DNA from 3 places in the Bacillus paramobilis genome. Region 1 is predicted to be linked to each of the others. Evidence: predicted binding sites of a transcription regulator. Region 1 holds the regulator's gene; each other region holds the start of a gene.
The links. The regulator NrdR, encoded in region 1, represses ribonucleotide reductase genes. The targets are predictions, from matches to a motif close to AACACNATATATNGTGTT.

Region 1 (7,525 bases):
AGCTATGAATACACCAATTCAAGGTACTGCAGCAGATATTATTAAAAAAGCGATGATTATTATGGCAGATCGTTTAGAAGAAGAAGGATTACAAGCTCGTCTTCTTCTGCAAGTACACGATGAATTGATATTTGAAGCACCACAAGAAGAAATTGAAAAATTAGAGAAGCTTGTACCAGAAGTAATGGAGCATGCAATTGAACTCGCAGTTCCGCTGAAAGTTGATTATTCTTACGGTCCAACTTGGTACGATGCAAAATAAGGAAGTGATGAGATGCCTGAATTACCAGAGGTTGAAAACGTCAGACGGACACTTGAAAATCTTGTAACAGGAAAAACGATTGAAGATGTCATTGTTACTTATCCGAAAATAGTAAAACGACCGGATGATGTAGAAATTTTTAAAGAAATGTTAAGAGGCGAGAAGATTGAAAATATAAAGCGAAGAGGGAAATTTTTGCTTTTATATGTAACGAATTATGTTATTGTTTCACATTTGCGTATGGAAGGTAAGTTTTTACTGCATCAAGAAGACGAGCCAATTGATAAGCATACGCATGTCCGTTTCTTATTTACAGATGGAACTGAATTACATTATAAAGATGTGAGAAAGTTTGGTACGATGCATCTCTTTAAGAAAGGTGAAGAATTGAATCAAATGCCTCTTGCTGACTTAGGTCCGGAGCCGTTTGATGCTGAATTGACACCGCAGTATTTACAAGAAAGATTGCAAAAGACCAATCGTAAAATAAAAGTCGTATTATTAGACCAGCGACTTTTAGTAGGGCTTGGAAATATATATGTAGATGAAGTTTTATTCCGTTCTCAAATTCATCCGGAACGAGAATCGTCGTCTTTAACAGCAGAAGAAGTTGAACGAATTTACGAGGCGACTGTTACAACATTAGGTGAAGCAGTGAAGCGTGGCGGAAGTACAATTCGAACGTATATCAACTCGCAAGGGCAAATTGGTTCGTTCCAAGAACTTCTAAATGTATATGGAAAAAAGGGAGAACCGTGTGTAACTTGCGGTACGATATTAGAAAAAACAGTTGTTGGCGGAAGAGGAACGCATTACTGCCCAATTTGTCAGCCGAGAATATAGAAAAGAGATAACATCGGATAGGCATTTGTCATATACATACAGCAGGGCTATGTATAAGGGAGGAGCTTACCGATGTACCTTTATTTATCTCTTATTTTATTAGCTTTTACATTAAGCTTAGATAGCTGTAGTGTAGGGCTAACATATGGTTTAAGAAGTGTAAGAATTCCACTAAGATCAATTATAATTATCGGAATGTGTTCAGCGGCTGTTATGCTTGTTTCAATGGGAATTGGACATATGATAGCGAAAGTATTTTCACCTGTTATCGCAACGCGTATCGGTGGGCTTGTTCTTATTGGAATTGGAATTTGGGTGTTATACCAATTTTTTCGAAGTGAGAAAAAAGAAGAAACGAAGCAAGAGGAGAAGGTTTGGAAATTAGAAATTTCTTCACTCGGGCTAGTGATTCAAATTTTACGGAAACCGACTGTTGCAGATTTTGATAAATCAGGCACCATTTCTGCAGGAGAAGCGTTACTTCTTGGTATCGCTCTTTCTATAGATTCGTTCGGTGCTGGAATTGGTGCATCTTTATTAGGGTATGCACCTGCTATGATGGCGATATTAGTTGCAGTGATGAGTTCTTTGTTTTTATTTATTGGAATGAAACTTGGAACGGTTTTATCAAATATGAAATGGTTACAAAAATTTACATTCCTGCCTGGGGTATTACTCATTATTATTGGAATTTGGAAAATGTAAGTATGGGCGTGGAACATTAGTTTCGCGCCTTTTATATTGTGAGGAGGATTATGATGACAGTAGTAATTGGATTAACGGGAGGCATTGCAAGCGGGAAAAGTACGGTATCAGAAATGTTCCGTGAACTGAGTATACCAGTTATTGATGCGGATATTATTGCGAGAGAAGTTGTAGAGCGAGGAAAACCAGCATATAACAAAATAGTAGAAGTGTTTGGAACGGAAGTATTAAAAGAAGATGGAGAATTGGATCGGCCGAAATTAGGAAGTGTCGTTTTCTATAATGAAGAAAAACGACTGCAGTTAAATAAAATTGTTCATCCTGCGGTGCGTGAGGAAATGAATACGCAAAAGGAAATGTACATAAAAGAAGGTATGCAAGCGGTTGTGCTAGATATTCCTCTTCTGTTTGAAGGGAAATTAACAAGTCTCGTTGATCGTGTTTTAGTTGTAGCAGTTAAGCGACATACGCAATTAGAACGTTTAATGAAACGAAATAATTTTTCAGAAGAAGAAGCAACGGCGCGTATTCAATCTCAAATGCCGTTAGAAGAAAAAGTGAAGAATGCAGATGAAGTGATAAATAATGATGGCACAATTATGGGAACGAAAACACAATTACAGGTGATTTTAAAGAATTGGAACATTATTGACTAAAAAATTGTGAAATTAATGAAAATGCTTAGTGACATATCCCCTTTTTGTGTTATACTATTATTGGGATTGGAGATAAATAGTATAACGCATTCAAGGGGGATAACATATTATGACTCGTGTGGCAATTAATGGATTTGGACGTATTGGGAGAATGGTATTTCGTCAGGCAATAAAAGAAAGCGCATTCGAAATTGTAGCAATCAATGCAAGCTATCCATCTGAAACGTTAGCACATTTAATTAAATATGATACAGTTCACGGCAAGTTTGACGGAACAGTAGAAGCATTCGAAGATCACTTATTAGTTGATGGGAAAATGATTCGCCTTTTAAACAACCGCGATCCAAAGGAATTGCCTTGGACAGATCTAGGTGTTGAAGTTGTAATTGAAGCAACTGGTAAATTTAATTCAAAAGAAAAAGCAATTCTTCATGTTGAAGCTGGAGCGAAAAAAGTGATTTTAACAGCGCCTGGTAAAAATGAAGATGTAACAATTGTAGTTGGTGTGAACGAAGACCAATTAGATATTACAAAACATACTGTTATTTCAAATGCATCTTGTACAACAAACTGTTTAGCGCCTGTTGTTAAGGTGTTAGATGAGCAGTTTGGAATTGAAAACGGTTTAATGACAACTGTTCATGCTTATACAAATGACCAAAAAAATATTGATAACCCACATAAAGATTTAAGAAGAGCGCGTGCTTGCGGACAATCGATTATTCCGACAACGACAGGTGCTGCGAAAGCGCTTGCAAAAGTTCTTCCGCACTTAAACGGAAAACTTCATGGTATGGCACTTCGTGTACCAACGCCAAACGTGTCTCTTGTTGACTTAGTAGTAGATGTAAAACGTGATGTGACAGTTGAAGCTATTAATGAAGCATTCAAAACTGTTGCAAACGGTGCATTAAAAGGTATTGTAGAATTCAGCGAAGAGCCTTTAGTATCTATTGACTTTAATACAAATACACACTCAGCTATTATTGATGGTTTATCTACAATGGTAATGGGTGATCGTAAAGTAAAAGTACTTGCTTGGTATGATAACGAGTGGGGCTACTCTCGTCGTGTTGTGGATCTTGTAACGTTAGTGGTTGACGAATTAGCGAAACAAGAAAATGTGCAACATATTTAAGTGGATAAGGGAGAGGGCGATTGAATATTTGCCCTCTTTTTTTTATTTTTTTCTGAAAAGGAAAAAAATTATATAAGTATATTTTTAAAAGTGGACATACCACGAAACGTTGTGATTACTGTATTTGTGAATCATTTATTTTTTTTAGGGAAAAGTAAAGAGGAAAATATGACAGAAAATCGAAAAAACTGTTGTTGCAAAATGAAAATAAACAAAGTATACTAACACTCGTAAACTTAAGAGCTGAGGTACGTAGTCACTACTTAAAGGGTTAGGACCTCTCTGGACTAACTTTCCCCCGTGGTAGTGGAGCAAGCCAAATTGCAAATTAGTTTTCAATTCGAACAGTTAGAATAAATTTACAAGGGGGAACTGTAGAATGGATACTATGGATACGATGGGTCGTCACGTGATCGCTGAACTTTGGGATTGCGATTTCGACAAGCTTAATGACATGCCGTATATTGAACAATTATTTGTGGATGCAGCACTGAGAGCTGGTGCTGAAGTACGTGAGGTGGCTTTCCATAAATTTGCACCACAAGGTGTAAGTGGAGTAGTCATTATCTCGGAATCACATTTAACAATTCATAGCTTTCCGGAGCACGGTTACGCAAGTATCGATGTTTATACTTGTGGGGATCGTATTGATCCAAATGTTGCTGCAGAATATATTGCAGAAGGTTTAAACGCGAAAACGCGTGAGAGCATCGAGCTTCCTCGAGGCACTGGTAGCTTCGAAATTAAGCAGAGAGAAACAAAAGCTCTTTAAAAAAGAACATAATTGATTTAAAATGTAAAGAGGTGTATAATGCACCTCTTTTTTAGTTTATAAAAAAGGGAAAATATAACGTACTCGTTAGTTAGATAAATTGAGCTCTTATGAATAAGTTAACGCCCCATCTATCATCATAGTTTTGAAAACGAGATGATAAAATAATGTGCGTAAACTTAAAGTGGTAAGAGAGTTAGAATGAGTTATATAATATTATATATATATTGTCAGATGAAGTAAGTAGAGGAAAAATAAAGAGTATAGTGTAAAGGAGTGAATATATTGCGTTGTCCATCCTGTTCTCATAATGGTACAAGAGTGTTAGATTCGCGTCCGGTAGACGAGGGGCGCTCTATTCGAAGAAGGAGAGAGTGTGAAAGTTGTTTAAGTCGCTTTACAACATTTGAAAGAGTAGAAGAATCACCTCTTATTGTTGTAAAAAAAGAAGGCACACGTGAAGAGTTTAATAAAGAAAAGATTTTACGCGGCTTAATTAAAGCATGCGAAAAAAGACCAGTATCTTTAAGGCAATTAGAAGAAGTAACTCAAAGTGTGGAACGTGAACTTCGTAATTTAGGTATATCAGAAGTGAAAAGTGATATGATTGGTGAAATTGTTATGGAAGAACTGCGTGATATTGATGATGTTGCTTACGTGCGTTTTGCTTCTGTATATCGCCAATTTAAAGATTTAAATGTATTTATTGAAGAATTAAAAGATATACTGCAAAAAGAAAGAGAGTAGAAGTTGTATTTTATTCTCTTTACATACCGTAAGGAATGAGATAAGAGAGCTAGAAGCGAAAGCTAATAGCTCTTTTTCGCTAAGAAATTATATAATGAAGATAGAACGAATGAAGTAGAGGATAGATTGGATGAGAGAAAGGAAAAGCAAGAATGGAAAAACAGTCATGGATGGAGCTATTGCCAATTGATCGTTATAAAGTAAGTGCGAAAGGGTTACTGCATAATTACGACCGAAAAGTGTTAACGATGTTGTATCAGCCGTTAGTAGGTAGTAGAGCTTTTAGCTTGTACATGACGCTATGGGGAGAGTTAGAGCAAGATCGTGTGTTTGGAAAAGAGAATACACATCATTCCCTTATGGTGACCATGCAAATGCAGCTTCCCGAAATATATGAGGAACGAGTAAAATTAGAGGCAATTGGGCTTTTGAAGGTATATATTAAGAAAGAAAAAGATATTCGAATGTTTATATACGAATTGCAACCGCCTTTATCTCCGAAACAATTTTTTGATGATATTGTGTTAAGTATCTTTTTATACAATCGATTGAGTCGGACAAAATATAATCAAGTAAAGCAATATTTCTTAGAAGAAGAATTTGATTTTGCTTCTTATGAAAATGTTACGCGTTCTTTCAATGATGTGTTTGGTTCGTTTAATCCAGGACAGCTTGAGCATGCGCAAGAAGATCTTCGTATTCCAAAAACGACAGCTATGCCAAGTAACGAGAAGGGAGACGCTCCAAAGGTTTGGAATGATTTCTTTGATTTCTCCTTATTTGTAGATGGCTTGTCCGCTCTTGTCCCTAAAAAGGCGATTACAGATCAAGTGCGAGAATGTGTCATTACACTTGCTTACGTGTACGATGTAGATGTGTTATCGATGCAAAATATCGTTCTTGGTACGGTGACAGAGATGCAGACAATTGATATCGAAAGGCTTAGAAAAGGAGCACGTGATTGGTATCAGTTCGAAAACGGTCAAGCGTTACCTGTATTAAGTGAAAGAGTACAACCGCACGCTGCACGTATGATGGAAGGGAAAGAGCCTTCTACGCAAGAAGAGATGTTAATAAAACAGTTAGAGGAAATCTCACCAAAACAACTATTGAAAGAAATCTCTGGTGGTGCAGAGGCGACAAAGGCTGACTTGCAGATCGTTGAAGATGTAATGATCAATCAAAAATTAACGCCAGGTGTTGTGAATGTACTTATTTATTACGTTATGCTACGCTCAGATATGAAGCTTGCAAAAACGTATGTGGAGAAAATTGCTGGGCATTGGGCACGTAAAAAGGTCGGTACAGTAGCTGAAGCAATGGCGTTAGCGAAAGAAGAGAATCGTCAATATCAAGAATGGGCTGAGACGAAGAAAAAAGGCCGTACGTCGAAGAAAACGATAAGAAAAGAAATGGTACCAGATTGGCTGAAAGAAGAGCCGAAAGAACAAGAGAAAGAAACAGTGAAGAAAGATGTAAGTAAGAAAAAAGATGCAAGTACGTTAGATGATGAACGAAAACGACTAGAAGAAGTGTTAAAAAAATATAAGCGTGATTAATAGAAGAGAATGAACGCTCTTTGAGGTGAGAAAATGGAGCATATTCAAAATTCATTTGCAAAGTTAATGGAAAATAAAAATTTTAAAAATAGATATGAAGTATTAAAGGCGGAAGTAATGGCACATCCGCGTGTGAAAGAATTTATAGACGAACATCAAGGTGAAGTAACAACTTCTATGATTGAGCGCAGCCTTGTGAAGTTATACGAATATATCGGACAAAGTGTAGGTTGCGCAGATTGTCCGGATTTAGGTTCGTGTAAAAACATGCTGCAAGGATATGAGCCAAAGCTCGTTATTCAGGGGAAGATGATTGATATTCAATACGATCGTTGCGTGAGAAAAGTAGCATATGACGAGAGAAAGAAATATGAAAAACTCGTTCAAAGTGTATATATGCCAACTGACATTTTACAGGCAACGATGGAGAACTTAGATCCTTCAGAGTTAGATGCGCGTATTGATGCAATTGGTGCAGCTAATGAATTTTTAAGTACATATGAACCTGGTAAAAAAGTACAAGGTTTATATTTGTACGGTAAATTTGGTGTAGGGAAAACGTATTTGTTAGGAGCAATGGCAAATGAGCTTGCTCAAAAGAAAATCAGTTCGATGCTCGTATACTTCCCTGAATTTCTACGTGAAATTAAAAGTTCGATTCAAGATAATTCGATTGGGGAAAAGATTGATGCGGTGAAGCGCGTACAAGTTTTAATGCTAGATGATATCGGAGCAGAAGCGATGTCAAGCTTTGTACGTGACGATGTGCTTGGTGCAATTTTGCAATTCCGTATGTTAGAAAACTTACCGACGTTCTTTACGTCTAACTTTGATTTTAAGGAG
Region 2 (7,525 bases), 970 kb from region 1:
GTTGACGTGACAACACAATTCCTTTGTTCTCCATTAAATAAACAAGAAGTTCAAATTCCTTATGTGTCAATATAATTTCTTCTCCATTTACTAACACCGTTCTAGATAAACGATTTACTTCTATTCCAGCTAAGGACATAGCATTTTCTTCCGCTACTCCTACCACGCCATCCGCACGTTTCAATAACGTCTTCGCTCGAGCTACTAACACTTTCGGGCTGAAAGGTTTCGTTACATACTCATCTGCACCTAATTCGAACCCTAGTAATGTATCATCCTCATCTGAACGTGCTGTTAACATAATAATTGGTACTGCTGATTCTTTTCTAATTCGTCTACAAACAGACCATCCATCTATTTCTGGTAACATAATATCTAACATAATTAAATCAATTTCATGCTCTGCAAATAATTCTAACGCTATTTTTCCGTCTTCTGCTTCGATTACTTCAAAGCCTTCATTACGAAAATAATCACTAACGATTTCACGTAGTCTTCTTTCATCTTCAACAAGTAATACTGTTTTATTCATATCATCTATCCCGCCTTTTTACTCTTTCAATCGAATAATACGTTGATTGGAGCTTCCGCGAAATGGAAGTGTTAAATCTTTTTTCTCGATTTCAAATCTTCCATCGACTAAAACATCCCCATACTGTAACAACTCTATCATATCATTATTTTGAGAACTCTGTATCTCTTCTAACGTATAACCTGTATACATCCATAGATTTTTTTTCAAGTCTTTCACAGATTTTGCTACTTTTTTCACTTCAGCAGCTTGAAAAAATGGATCACCACCTGAAAATGTTACATCAGTTAATGGATTACTTGCAATCTCTTTCACAATGTCTTCTACTGTCATTTCAGTTCCATTGCAAATATTCCACGATTTCGGATTATGGCAACCGAAACAACGATGCGGACAGCCCGCAAAAAACACGACTGTCCGCAATCCTTCCCCATCTACTACACTATCATGAATGATGTTCATCACTTTCATTTATGCTTCACCCGGTCCATCTCTTCACTACGTTTTGCACTATTCCACTTCGACATATCTCCTACAAGATAACCTGTTATACGGCGAATTCTTTCTATATTAGCCTCGTCTTCATTTCCGCAACTTGGGCATTCATTACCAATAACTCCGTGATAACTACAGCACTTGCAACGGTCAACTGGATGATTAATTGAACCGTATCCAACGCCATGATCTGCCATCGCTCGTACAATTTGTTTTAATGCCTGCTTGTTATGCATAGCTGCTCCGTCTAGTTCAATATACGTAATATGCCCCCCGTTACATAGGGCATGGAAAGGTCCTTCTAAACGAATTTTATTTATCGCTTGAATGTTATAGTAAACTGGGATATGGAATGAATTCGTATAATAATTATGGTTCGTTATACCGCTAATCACACCAAATTCTTCTCTATCTTTTTTCACAAACTTCCCTGATAATCCTTCCGCAGGAGTTGCAATTACTGAGAAATTCAGTTCGTGTTCTTCCGTCGCTTTATCCATTCTATCTCTCATAAAGGAAATGATTTCATACCCGAGTTTCCATGACTCTTCATCTTCTCCATGATGCTTTCCTGTTAAAGCTACTAAACACTCCGCAAGACCGATAAAACCAAGACTTAACGTCCCTTGCTTTAAAATGGATGCTACAGAATCTTCAGGATGTAACTTTTCTCCACCGCGCCATACACCTTGCGAATATAAAAATCGGAAATCTCTTGCTCGCTTCGTACATTGATACTCAAATCTCTCTAATAATTGCTGAATTCCTAAATCTAAGTAATAATTTAACGCTTCAAAAAATGCTTCTTTTGAACCACTAATTAGCGCTAATTTCACTAAGTTGATAGACGTAAATGATAAATTACCTCTTCCAATCGCAGTTTCTTCTCCATGTATGTTAGACATAACACGGGTACGACATCCCATGTAACATACTTCACTTTCCGGTCTTCCGTCATAATGTACTGCATTAAACGACGCATCTAAAAATGAAAAGTTAGGAAATAATCGTTCAGCCGTTGTCTCTAACGCTAATTCAAATAAATCATAGTTCGGATCACATTCTTCAAAGTTCACACCTTTTTTCATTTTAAAAATTTGAATAGGAAAAATTGGTGTTTCTCCTTTACCAAGACCAGCTTGGGTCGCTTTTAAAAGCTGTCTAACTAATAACCGTCCCTCTTTTGATGTGTCTGTTCCATAATTAATAGAAATAAACGGTACTTGTCCCCCGCCCCTACTATGCATACTATTGGAATTATGAACGAAAGCTTCACACGCCTGATACGTATCATTTTCTGTTTCTTTCCATGCAAATTCATCTATTTGTTCTTTCGTAAGCGGATATGACTGTAATCGCTCCTTATGTCTCGCTACTGTTTTTCTCACATATGGAGCTAAATCAATATCAAAGAGTGCAAATGATTGACCACCGTGCTGCATATTTTGATTCGCCTGAAAAATAATAGACGAAAGAGCCAATGCACTTTTAATATCCTGCGGTTGTCTCATATGCCCATGTCCGGTATGAAAACCGTTCGCAAGCATTTGCGCTAACGGAATTTGCGAACAAGTCGTCGTTCCTGTCGCATAAAAATCTAAGTCATGTGGATATAATATATTTTGATTTATTGCTTTTTTCACTTGATCTGACAATAAATTTTCAACTGCATAATATTTCGCACTCTCTGATGCGAACGTTCCCATTACTCCCATCGGAGAGCGGCCATCTACATTTGCATTTTCTTGCATTAAATCTTGCTCACTACCGTGGACAATCGTCTCAAACACTTTCATTAATTCTTCTCCACGTACATTTCGTTGTAACATTTATAACCCTCCACCAATATGTTGTTGTCTTTTAATTAAAATGTTACTACATATAGTCTTAGTGTTTCTGTGAGAAATGTAACATTCCTGTGAAATTTTTTTCACGAAATAATGAATTTTTCATTTACAAAAAAGAAATGTGCTCTTTACAAATGTATGGTACAATATACGGGAAAAACTCTTTTTACCCTTTATCAACACATTTGAATAAAGGAGACTGAACTTATGGTTACTACATATCTTTTATTTATCGTTGCCTACTTACTTGGCTCGATTCCATTCGCACTAGTAGTTGGAAAAATCGGCTACGGAATCGATATTCGTGAGCACGGAAGCGGTAATCTAGGCGGAACAAATACATTCCGCACACTAGGGAAAAAAGCAGGTTTTATCGTTACAATTGCTGACATTTTAAAAGGTACATTAGCAACAAGTCTACCGATTATTTTCGGATTAGATGTACACCCACTATGGTTCGGATTAGCAGCTGTTCTTGGACATGTATATCCGATCTTCGCAAAATTCCGTGGTGGTAAAGCTGTTGCAACTTCTGCTGGCGTGCTATTATGCTACTCACCAGTTGTTTTTGCAATATTAGCTGTTGTCTTTTTCAGCCTTTTATTTACAACAAGATACGTATCACTTTCTTCTATGGTAACAGCCGTCGTTGCTGTTATTGCATCCATTGTTAGCGGGGATAAAATCTTCATTATTGCGATGTGTTTATTAGCAGGTATGGTTATTTATAAACACCGTGCAAATATCGGACGAATTATAAATAAAACTGAACCGAAAGCAAACTTTTCAAAAAAGCAAAAATAAGATCGTAACCCACATAACGCAAAAAGAAAACGTGAAGCATATTAATAGCGTCTTTTTGCGTTATTTTTTATACTAAAGAAAAAGCAACATAATTTGGAGGAACTATACATGAATCTTTCCGTAACAAAAGAAGCAGCACAATGGTATAAAAATGAATTAAACTTACAATCGGGTGAAACACTACGCCTATTCGTACAATACGGCGGTTGCAGTACTGTGCAAAAAGGACTTTCTTTAGGTATTCGTAAAGATGACCCTGCACATCCTGCTGTTCAAACTCAAGAAGAAGGTATTAACTTCTTTATTGAAGGCGATGATGAGTGGTTCTTCGATGGACATAATTTATCTGTTACATTTAACGACGGTGATGATTTCCCGCAATTTAATTATGAAAAATAAAAAAAGCGTGGCTTCTGCCACACTTTTTTTATTTTTTCTTAATTTCCTCATATTTCGCATACCACTCAGGATATAACTTTTTAAATGATACGGGCCTGAACCCTTCTTTTTTCGCACAAATATTCGTCGTAGTTGCAGTAATACAAAGATCTCCGTCACCGTTATATATTTCATAACCATATACAACACGAAGCGGGCTCACAGTGTCCACCCACGTTTTCACAATTGCTTTTTCACCGTAACGCATCGCTTTACGATATGAAATTTGTAAGTCTAACACAGGAGAAATAATTCCCTCTTTCTCCATTTCAACATATGAAAATCCTAAATCTTGTATAAGTTTCGTGCGACCTAGTTCCAGCCACACCAAATAGTTTGAATGGTAAACAACACCCATTTGATCTGTTTCCGCATAACGGATTTCAACTTCATGTTCTGCTACAAACATATGTATTCGCCGTTGCCATAAACTTATAAAAATCTATAAATTTTGTTTATTTCCCTGTTCTACGTGTCCGATTTCACAGAAGCTACTTTCGTTTAATGTAACACTCCGAGGGCGTAAATTCGGATACAACGAATCCTACATATTAGCCGTAACTTTTTTAGATGTTAACTGGCTAATTCATACCGTGACAAATTGATAGCCGCATTTAAATCCCTATCCATTTCGTGACCACAAGTGCATTTGTATACACGGTCAGAAAGTTTTAGTTCTTTGTTGATGCTTCCACAACTGGAACACATTTTTGACGAAGGATACCATGTATCAGCTTCTACAAATTCAATACCATATTTTTCACACTTGTATTGAATTTGTCTTTTGAACTCATATAAACACTGCTTCGCAATCGCTTTAGCTAGGTGTCTATTCTTCATCAGACCTTTCATATGCAACGTCTCCATCACAATGCGAAATGGCTTGGTTTTCACAATTTCGCTCGTGGATTGATGAAGATGATTCTTTCTGATATTTGATAACCTTCTATGTAGTTGTCGTATCTCTTTCTCGATTTTTATAATGTTGCTTGTTTTGACAAAACGGTTTCCCTCCTTATTCATTTCATATTTACGAGAAACTTGACGTTGCAACCTACGAAGGCGTTTCTCTGCCTGTCTTACCATTTTTGTTTTGTTGATATTGTTCTTCCTCTGCCCATCAGAACAATATGCTAATTCTTTGATTCCAATATCTATTCCTAACGAAACAACCGTTAACTTCTCTTTTGTAAACTCCTGTTCAATACCGACAGACAAATACCAATACTTACCGTCAAAGCTAACGCGTGGATTAGAGTACTTAACCCCTACAGGTAACTTTTCGGATGTTTTTACCCAACCAACTTTCTCAATCAAAACTTGTTTTTCTTTTACGTTTAACTTGACATTATCATTGTAAAAAGAGAGTTTTGCTTTCCTTCTGCTTTTGAATCGTGGTTTATCAGCCAGTCCCTTGAAAAATCGCTTATATGCTTCACAAGCATCTTTAATCGCTTGTTTGGCTATATTATTTGAAACATTGTACAACCAAGCATATTCTTCAGTCTGCTTTAATACAGTTAATTCTTTCCGTAAAAAACCGTCTGATATGAACTTTCCGCCATTCTTGTAATTCTCTTCTTGCTTCGCCAGTGTCCAATTATAAGCCCATCTTGCCGTACCAACAGATTTCCAAAGTTGCAATTCTTGTTCTTTATTCGGCTTGATTCTCACTTTCTTCGCAAGCATCATTTTCCAGCAACCCCTTAACCATCTTCTTAGCTTATTTTCCCTTGAAGATGGCAACTAGTTTGTTCTATCCTACCTGCCTTTTTGCAAAATCACCAATTGAATATACTTTCATATTTTTCATCCCATGAAACTACTTTACCCCGGCGACAATTTTTCATCTACAAATATTTTATCACTAATTATATATTTTTGTAGATATCCACTAACTGTTTCTTCCCTTCTTTCACTTCTGCTACCTTGCATACATTTAATCATAATACAGTGACATCAAAAATAAAATAAAAACAGTGAATCTTTTACCGAAAGGAGCAAGCATATGATTCAAATTGTAACTGTTCGTAGCGGTGATAGCGTATATAGCTTGGCATCAAAATATGGATCCACACCTGATGAGATAGTAAAAGACAACGGACTCAATCCAGCTGAAACACTCGTCGTTGGTCAGGCACTAATCGTAAATACGAAAGGAAATAATTATTATGTACAGCCTGGCGATAGCCTCTATCGAATTTCTCAAACATATAACGTTCCTCTCGCTAGCTTAGCTAAAGTGAATAATTTATCTTTAAAATCCATTCTCCACGTTGGGCAGCAATTATATATACCAAAAGGGACAAAACGAGCAGTAGAATCCATCGCTTATTTACAACCTTCAACTATACCAATAAAAGAAAGTTTAGTTACTGCTACGCGTGCTATTAATCCATTTTTAACATACTTAGCTTATTTCAGTTTCGAAGCAAAAAGAGATGGTACGTTAAAAGAACCGACTGAAACAGCTAAAATCGCTAATATTGCAACGCAAGGCAAAACCATCCCTATGCTCGTTATTACAAATATTGAAAATGGAAATTTCAGTGCCGATCTGACATCAGTTATTTTACGGGACGCAACAATTCAAAACAAATTTATTACAAACATTTTGCGAACAGCTGAGAAGTACGGTATGCGAGACATTCATTTTGATTTCGAGAGCGTGGCACCTGAAGATCGCGAAGCGTATAATCGTTTTTTACGAAATGTGAAAACACGATTACCTAACGGATACACATTAAGTACAACGCTTGTACCGAAAACAAGTTCAAATCAAAAAGGGAAATTTTTCGAAGCTCACGATTATAAAGCACAAGGACAAATTGTTGATTTCGTCGTTATTATGACATACGACTGGGGTTGGCAAGGCGGACCACCGATGGCTATTTCTCCTATCGGTCCTGTAAAAGAAGTACTTCAATACGCAAAATCTCAAATGCCTCCCCAAAAAATTATGATGGGGCAAAATTTATACGGATTCGATTGGAAACTTCCGTTCAAACAAGGGAATCCGCCAGCAAAAGCAGTTAGCTCTGTCGCAGCTGTTGCACTAGCTCGTAAATACAATGTTCCTATCCGCTATGATTTCACAGCTCAAGCTCCACATTTCAATTACTTTGACGAAAACGGCGTACAACACGAAGTTTGGTTTGAAGATTCGAGATCTATTCAAAGTAAATTCAACTTAATGAAAGAACAAGGCATTGGTGGTATTAGTTACTGGAAGATCGGTTTACCATTCCCGCAAAATTGGCGTTTACTCGTTGAAAATTTTACGATTACGAAAAAGGGCTGACAAAAGTCAGCCCTTTTTTACTATTAAAAATCCGTCACAAAAAAGAAGAATGACAAAATTCTCCCGTTTTAACCGTTATCAACAATCGGTTGTTTACCTGTTTGGTCT
Region 3 (7,525 bases), 2.2 Mb from region 1:
GTCAAAAATATTTTCCACTTCTCCAATTAAATGTGTTGCAATTAAAATGGTACAATCTTCGCGATAAAACTGTAAAATAAGTTCTAATACATGTTCTCTAGAAACAAGATCAATTCCGCCAAGCGGTTCATCTAGTACGTACAACTTCGCTTTCCTCGAAAATGTTAAAATAATTTGTAGCTTTTCAACCATACCTTTTGATAAAGCTGTAATTTTTTCTTCTAACGGTATTTTAAATTCCGCAATCGTATCTACCGCTTTTTGAATGTCGAAGTCTTTATAAAAATCTCGATAGAAAAATAAAGAATCTTTTACCGTCATCCAATCATCAAATACTGGTTTATCCGACATAAAAGAAACAATTTCTTTCGTTTCTAATCCGACCTTTTTACCAGCGATTGTAATACTCCCTTCGGAAGGATGCTGCAGACCAGCAATCATTTTCAATAACGTCGTTTTCCCGCTCCCATTATCTCCAACGAGTCCTATAATTTTCCCTTCCGTAATCTCTATATTTAATTCACGGATCACTGCTTTTAATCCGTATCTCTTCCATAAATTTTCTATTTTTAATAGCTCTGTCATTCGCTCTCCTCCCTCTTCTCATGTAATGAAGAACGAAGGATTGTAAGAATTTCTTCTTCTGAAAAACCTAAATTGTCCATTCCATCTATAAAAGAATGAAGTAATTCTTTCGCCATCTCTTTTCGCAGCTCCATAATTTTCTCCCCTTCATTCGTTACATATCGTCCCATTCCTCTACGCGTTACTACAACTCCATCCCGTTCTAGCTCTTGAAATGTACGCTGAATCGTATTTGGATTTACTTGTAATTCACTCGCTAATTCACGTACAGAGGGAATTTTATCACCAGGCAATAAATGTCCTGTTACGATTTCTTTTTTTATGTATTCCATTACCTGAATGTAAATTGGTGTATTTGGAGAAAACTCTATTTTCATTTCTTCCCTCCTTTTGTATCGGTGTACTAGTTAAATAATACACCGATACAAAAGGATTGTAAATACCCATTTAATTACAAAAAAGTTCTATCCATTAGCCGGATAGAACTTTTTCAACAGAAATCGTTATACAAAAATAATAGTGTTATGTAAACAAAACCATAAAGAAAAGCTGCCTTATCAATGAATAAGACAGCTTTTCTTTATGGTCATATATTAAAAATTAAATACGAAGTCATCATCAGATAACTTTTCAACGTTCGTCGCTTTTACGTAACCATTTCCTTTTACAGAGAAGAAATCATGGTTTTTCGTATCTGTACGTAAACCATTTAAAACGATTGGGTTAATTTCTTCTTCTTCAAACTTCGGCTCAAGTCCTAAGTTCATAAGTCCTTTATTCGCATTGTAACGAACGAAACGATTTACATCCTCTACAAGACCGATAGAAGTGTAAATTTCTTCTGTGTATGCCATTTCAATTTCATATAGTTCCATTAATAACTCTTGTGTTTCTTTTTGCACTTCTTGTTGATCTTCTGCAGAAAGTTCTGCGAAGAGTTGTTGTGCTAAAATACCGACGAATACGCCGTGAATTGATTCATCACGAATTATTAAGTTAATAATTTCACCACTTGCCGTCAATTTACCTTGACCTGCTAAGTAAAGTGGATAGAAGAAACCACTATAGAATAAGTAACTTTCTAAGAACACACTGGCTACCATTGCCATGTATAACTCTTTTTTCGTTACTTCAGGCTTTAATAAACGACGATAGTAACCCGTAATAATACCAGCCTTTTTCTCAAGTAACGGATGATTGTCTACCCAGTCAAAAATATCATCGATTTCTTCTTCAGTAGCTAACGTTGTGAAAATATGACTGTAACTCTTCGCATGTACTTCTTCCATAGCACCCATGAAAGCTAATACACTTTTCGCTTGTAAATTTTCAAGATGAACAAGTACAAGCGGCATCCCTTCGCCACCTTGTTTCGTATCTAAAAGTGTTAAACCACCTAATACACGCTTATACGCAATTTGCTCTTCTTTTGATAATTGCACCCAAGTATTTTTGTCAGAAGATACCGCGATTTCTTCTTCTGTCCAAAACTGAGCGATGTTTTGCTTCCAAAACATTAAACTAAAATCATCTTCTTTTTTGTTCCAGTTTACCGCACGCATTCAATCGCCCCTTCTCTAAATAAACATGAAAAATTGATAACTAAGCATGAGCAGGGTTCAGAAAACCCTGCTCATGATGTCTCACTTTTTATATTAAACGGTACAAGCTACGCACTCTTCCACGCTTAACTTACGTGTTCGCGTATAATACAGACTCTTTAAGCCTTTTTTATGTGCATAGATGTAGTAACGTGCTAATTCACGTGTTGAAATATCACTATTAACATAAAGAATTGTACTAATTCCTTGATCAATATGTTCTTGGATTTCTGCGATTAAATCAATTAATTTAAACTGATTCATATCGTAAGAAGATTTATAGTACCAGAACGTATCTTTTGATAAATACGGCATTGGATAATATGTTGTCGCATTCGCGTATGTTCTTGATTCGATTTGACTTACGATCGGCATTACGCTTGAAGTTGCATTTTGAACGTAACTGATAGATTGTGTTGGAGCGATAGCAAGACGGTAGGAATTATATAATCCATTCTTCTTCACTTGCTCTTTTAAACTTGTCCAATCTTCTTTTGTTGGAATATGAATTCCTTCAAATAATTGCTGAACTTTTTCAGTTACTGGGCTGTAATCTGTCGTTTCATACTTTTCAAAGTATGTGCCGTTCGCATAATCAGACTTATCGAAGTCTTTAAATGTTTCGCCTTTTTCTTTAGCGATTTCCATACTTTTCTCAATAGAGTAGTAATTTAACATCATAAAGAATGTACGAGCGAACTCTTTCGCTTCTGCACTTTCATATGCGATTTTGTTTTTTGATAAATATCCGTGTAAGTTCATTGCGCCAAGTCCAACTGAATGAAGCTCATCATTTGCTTTTTTCACAGTTGGTGCATTCGGAATGATCGTCATATCAGAAACAGCTGTTAAAGCTTCCATTCCCGCATGAACGGCTTCACGAATTTCTTTATTTTCCATTACATTCACGATATTTAACGATCCTAAATTACAGTTAATATCACGACGGATAATATCATCTGTACCATAATCATTTATTTCAGAAGTTTCTTGAAGCTGGAAGATTTCTGTACATAAGTTCGACATCTTCACAGTTCCAATATCCTTCAATGGATGTTGATTATTTGCATTTGATTTAAACATTAAGTATGGGTAACCAGACTCAAGCTGAATCATAGCGATTTTAATAAGCATATCACGTGCACTAATATCTAGCGGCTTCTTCTTCACTTTCGGATTGCTCATTAATTCATCGTACATTTCATCGATATCAATATCATCTAAATGCTTTCCGTATTCTTTATACACCGTATAAGGCGCGAAAACATGGAAAGGTTCGTTTTTCTCAGCTAGCTCAAAGAACTTACTTGGCACGATAATTCCGATTGATAGAGACTGAATACGGCTCTTCTCATCAGCATTTATTTTTTTGGTCAACTCGTCTTCATATTTCTATGAAGGTTGGACTATATCATCAACCTGTAACTGGTTGCCTTGCACTTCGACTGGTACCTATTTCCAGCCTACTCTACTAGCTTTCGTCTAATGACGTGCGTTCGATAGTCTCTACACCTTCTTGAAAGTATTGATAATTAGGAAAGTTATTGGATAGTACTCTATATTTTATCGTATTAGCAGGCACATTAAACGCTCGGCCGGCTTCCGCTAAAGACTCATAGTAAATGTCATTTATAACAATTGGCTTTTTTTGTTTTTCTCTTCCAGAATTATATTGGTTTTTTTGAGCTTTACTTATCTTCATACATGTTTCTTTTGTATGTTTTTTACCTTTACGAGACCTAGACATTTTTTCTTTTGTTTCATCAGTATGTTTTCTACCGTGAAATCGTTTAGTAATCTTAGATCTCATATTCTCCATATGTTGAGGTTTATCATACCAATAATTATTAGGACCAGTATTAATTTCAGAAAGAAATTTTTTTACTTCCTTTGAGTGAGTTTTCCCATACATATGGTTCTTTTCCCCACTCAACGCCCCACCTCTAGCGATGGGATGTCCGTTGTAGCAATACTGTTTCCCATAATATTGACTTAGTAAACTTTGCTCTATCTTATGAAGAATGTTCTTATCATCTGGTAACTCGATTATCCCTTTAAACTCAAATTTATTCTCACCATATAAATTCCAGGCTGCTTGTAAATGTTTACTATGATGCCGATTAGCATTCAATTGATTTCTATGAGTTTTAAATCGTACTTTAAAATTATTAGAACTACCAATATAAAACTTCCTATTTTCCTTATTAATTATCAAATAAATTCCACAGTTCATGGAATCTCGCCTCCGGTGAATATAAGATTCCACTTCACCCAAGTAACATTTCTTTCAAGCTTGGCACGGTATTACCTGCTATCCATGTACATGGACCGTAGGCTCTCTTAGTCAGCTTCTTCGCGGGTTCTTTTTCTTTTACCCCTTATTCAACTGATACCGTTAGCCGCTACTGCGACACCCTATTGGTTAGGTTCACAAGGTTTTCTCATACACATTACTGCGTAGAGGGACTACCAATTAATCCAAGAATTCAATAATATCCCAATGGAAAATGTTTAAGTATACTGCGCCGGCACCTTTTCGTTGGCCAAGCTGATTCGCATATGAAAACGAATCTTCAAGTAATTTCATAACAGGTACTACACCACTTGCAGCATTATCGATACCTTTAATTTGCTCACCGCGTGCGCGTAGCTTAGATAAGTTTAAGGCTACTCCCCCGCCGATTTTCGATAATTGCATTGCAGTATTAATGTTAAAGCCGATTGAATTTAAGCTATCATCCATCTCTAACAAGAAACAAGACACCATTTCTCCTCTTCTGCTTCGTCCCGCATTTAAAAAGGTTGGTGTCGCTGGTTGGTAGTTTTGTTTTACAATCATGCTTGCGAAGTGTTTTGCCTTCGCAACATCACCGCGTCCTAAGTATAATGAAACAATTGCTACACGATCTTCATAGCTTTCTAAGTATTGTTTTTGATCATTTGTTTTTAACGCATAATCTTTGTAGAACTTAGATGCTGCCATATAAGATTGGAACTCGAAGTTTTCACCATAAGCGATGTTATATACCTCTTCTACTTCCTCCAAGCTATACTCGTCGAGAACGTTGTAATAGTAATCATGTTCTTTCATATACTCCATTCGCTCTGCCACGCTATTAAAATGAACGGTATTCTCTCTAGCTTCTTCCATAAAGACTTCTAATGCCTCTTTATCTTTATGAAGCTGATAAAAACCGTCCTGCATTTGCGTGATTTCATTATTCAGTTCAATGTGTCGCAATCTCCCGCACCCTTTCCTTAAAATATTCTACATCGTTATTTGTTCCTGATAACTCAAATTTTGATACAATAGGCACTTCATATTTAGCAGAAATTTTGTCAGCACTTGCACCGAACATGTCTCCCCAGTTACGATTGCCGCTTGCAGATACGCCTTTTAATTTTTCATTATTGCGCTCTAAAAATTCTAAAACACGTTCTGGTACATTGCCAAAACCTGTTGTATACGTAATTAAAACAAAGTCTTCATCTATTACTAGATCTTCACCAATTTGAACGGCCGGCATATTTAATTTGTGAATGAAACGCTTCACGTTTCCTGTCATAGAATCATATGCAACTATCATTTCCGACCCTCCCTCTCCAATCTATACTCTCTGTATATTGATTCTTGTTTTCTCTATATATTGTATTACGTTTCAAAATAAGACACAAGATATATGTATAAATTCTTTCTTTTTTTAAATTTCACTTTTCGACAAGACAGTCGATTTTTTTCAATACAATGACTATGAAACAACATTCTAAAACTCATGTCAATAAAGTGCTTTTCAAAAAAGTTGTCAACGAATTTAACCTTATTTTTAAAAAAGTTACCAATATATTTTGTCATAAAACGGCAAATGCTGGAGGAATATATTTCTCCAGCATCACGCAAAAAAGAACAGACATGAAACGATAATCTGTTCTAAAAAACGATTACATTTATCAATTTTACTTTATTAAATATTATACATATACTTTCGGTTCGCGTTACATACTAAAAGATAACTATTATAGAAAAAGATTATTATTATGGAAATTCAACTTATTTATGAAAAGATTATTCAGAGTGCTCAATACGCAAAATATCTTTTACAAATATATGATGTGGATTTTCATCTTTATCAATCATTGTACATACAGGAGCTTCTTCATCAAAGTACACAATCATTCCTTCTACGTACTGATATGTATGTTGAACTTGTACAGTTACTTTAATTTCTATAGCCTCTTCATATGCTCTTTTTATTTTCTGCAGCATTTTTGCCGAACACTTTCTTTTCTCTGGGTACATAACCATCCCCATAAACCTATTTCCTGCTCTATCTTTCCACATATAATCCCAATGCGGTAATATGCCTTGTTTAAAATCGCCCATAATTCTCCTCCCCTATATTCTTCTAGTTACGAACGTGGCGTTTCTGAATATGTATAAATTACTTGTCCGCCGCGCTGCGCGTTCCCAATAATATGTTTAAAATCTTCTCGACTTACTACAACTTCTCTGAACGTATAAAATACATCTTTCGTAACAACGTACTCCTTTATTTCACCATTTTTCAGCTGATCTAAAATTGCATTTGCTAATTCTTTATCCATGTATTTCACCTCTATGCAATATTTTATTTTATCGTATATTCTTTAGGTCAACAACTGTAAAATTATCCAGATGCTATACCTTCATTTCATTTTCAATATTTCGCAAAAGATATCACTTTACTATATGTCCACTAAATATCATATACTATCATAGCTACTTCTCTATATCAAACATTTCGACATTCAATTATGCAAAGTTTCATACCACTATGCTACAATATATAAATAGAACTAGGAGGGATACTATGATTCGGAAAGCAAAAAAGACAGATGCGAAGCTGGTAGCGCCTTTATTGTATAACGCTCTGCACGAAATTGCTGAAAAAATCACAGGTAGCACTGTTGAGACAGAAGTATTACTAGGACTTGAAACATGGTTCTCAAAAGAGCGAAATCGACTGAGCTACGAAAACTGTTTTGTATATGAACACGACGGGGATGCAGTTGGAGTTATTGTCGCTTATCATGGTAGTGAAGCAACAATGCTTGATGCACCAATTGTACATCACTTAAGAGAATTACATAAAGATGAATCGATTACGTTAGAAAAAGAAGCTGAGCTTGATGAATATTACATTGATACATTATCAGTTTCAAGTGCATATGGCGGAAAAGGAATTGGTTCTAAATTAATTGAAGCTGCTGAAATCCATGCAACTGAACAGGTGTATGAAAAAATCGCATTACTTGTTAATTTAGAAAACAAACGTGCCTATTCACTATACGAAAAACTAGGT

Region 2: a site for NrdR is predicted at 2,899-2,916, ahead of AABL52_RS09610 (anaerobic ribonucleoside triphosphate reductase). Genes of this name have one in related genera too.
Region 3: a site for NrdR is predicted at 5,823-5,840, ahead of nrdI (class Ib ribonucleoside-diphosphate reductase assembly flavoprotein NrdI). Genes of this name have one in related genera too.

Annotation. Positions count from the first base shown of each region.
Region 1 is NZ_CP151108.1:880,758-888,282, forward strand. Features, by position in the region: gene polA (DNA polymerase I) at 1-262, shown strand, start outside; gene mutM (DNA-formamidopyrimidine glycosylase) at 275-1,105, shown strand; gene ytaF (sporulation membrane protein YtaF) at 1,178-1,810, shown strand; gene coaE (dephospho-CoA kinase) at 1,864-2,466, shown strand; gene AABL52_RS04620 (glyceraldehyde-3-phosphate dehydrogenase) at 2,576-3,604, shown strand; gene speD (adenosylmethionine decarboxylase) at 3,993-4,376, shown strand; gene nrdR (transcriptional regulator NrdR) at 4,662-5,123, shown strand; gene AABL52_RS04635 (replication initiation and membrane attachment family protein) at 5,276-6,682, shown strand; gene dnaI (primosomal protein DnaI) at 6,716-7,525, shown strand, end outside.
Region 2 is NZ_CP151108.1:1,845,761-1,853,285, reverse strand. Features, by position in the region: gene AABL52_RS09620 (response regulator transcription factor) at 1-532, opposite strand, end outside; gene nrdG (anaerobic ribonucleoside-triphosphate reductase activating protein) at 551-1,003, opposite strand; gene AABL52_RS09610 (anaerobic ribonucleoside triphosphate reductase) at 1,000-2,856, opposite strand; gene plsY (glycerol-3-phosphate 1-O-acyltransferase PlsY) at 3,082-3,678, shown strand; gene AABL52_RS09600 (HesB/YadR/YfhF family protein) at 3,787-4,077, shown strand; gene AABL52_RS09595 (acyl-CoA thioesterase) at 4,106-4,525, opposite strand; gene AABL52_RS09590 (RNA-guided endonuclease InsQ/TnpB family protein) at 4,690-5,808, opposite strand; gene AABL52_RS09585 (glycosyl hydrolase family 18 protein) at 6,125-7,417, shown strand; gene sspN (acid-soluble spore protein SspN) at 7,486-7,525, opposite strand, start outside.
Region 3 is NZ_CP151108.1:3,928,518-3,936,042, forward strand. Features, by position in the region: gene AABL52_RS20090 (ABC transporter ATP-binding protein) at 1-585, opposite strand, end outside; gene AABL52_RS20095 (GntR family transcriptional regulator) at 582-962, opposite strand; gene nrdF (class 1b ribonucleoside-diphosphate reductase subunit beta) at 1,179-2,147, opposite strand; partial or broken gene AABL52_RS20105 (ribonucleoside-diphosphate reductase subunit alpha) at 2,241-3,560, opposite strand; gene AABL52_RS20110 (group I intron GIY-YIG endonuclease) at 3,658-4,419, opposite strand; partial or broken gene AABL52_RS20115 (ribonucleotide reductase N-terminal alpha domain-containing protein) at 4,663-5,427, opposite strand; gene nrdI (class Ib ribonucleoside-diphosphate reductase assembly flavoprotein NrdI) at 5,414-5,773, opposite strand; gene AABL52_RS20125 (hypothetical protein) at 6,250-6,567, opposite strand; gene AABL52_RS20130 (hypothetical protein) at 6,594-6,788, opposite strand; gene AABL52_RS20135 (GNAT family N-acetyltransferase) at 7,034-7,525, shown strand, end outside.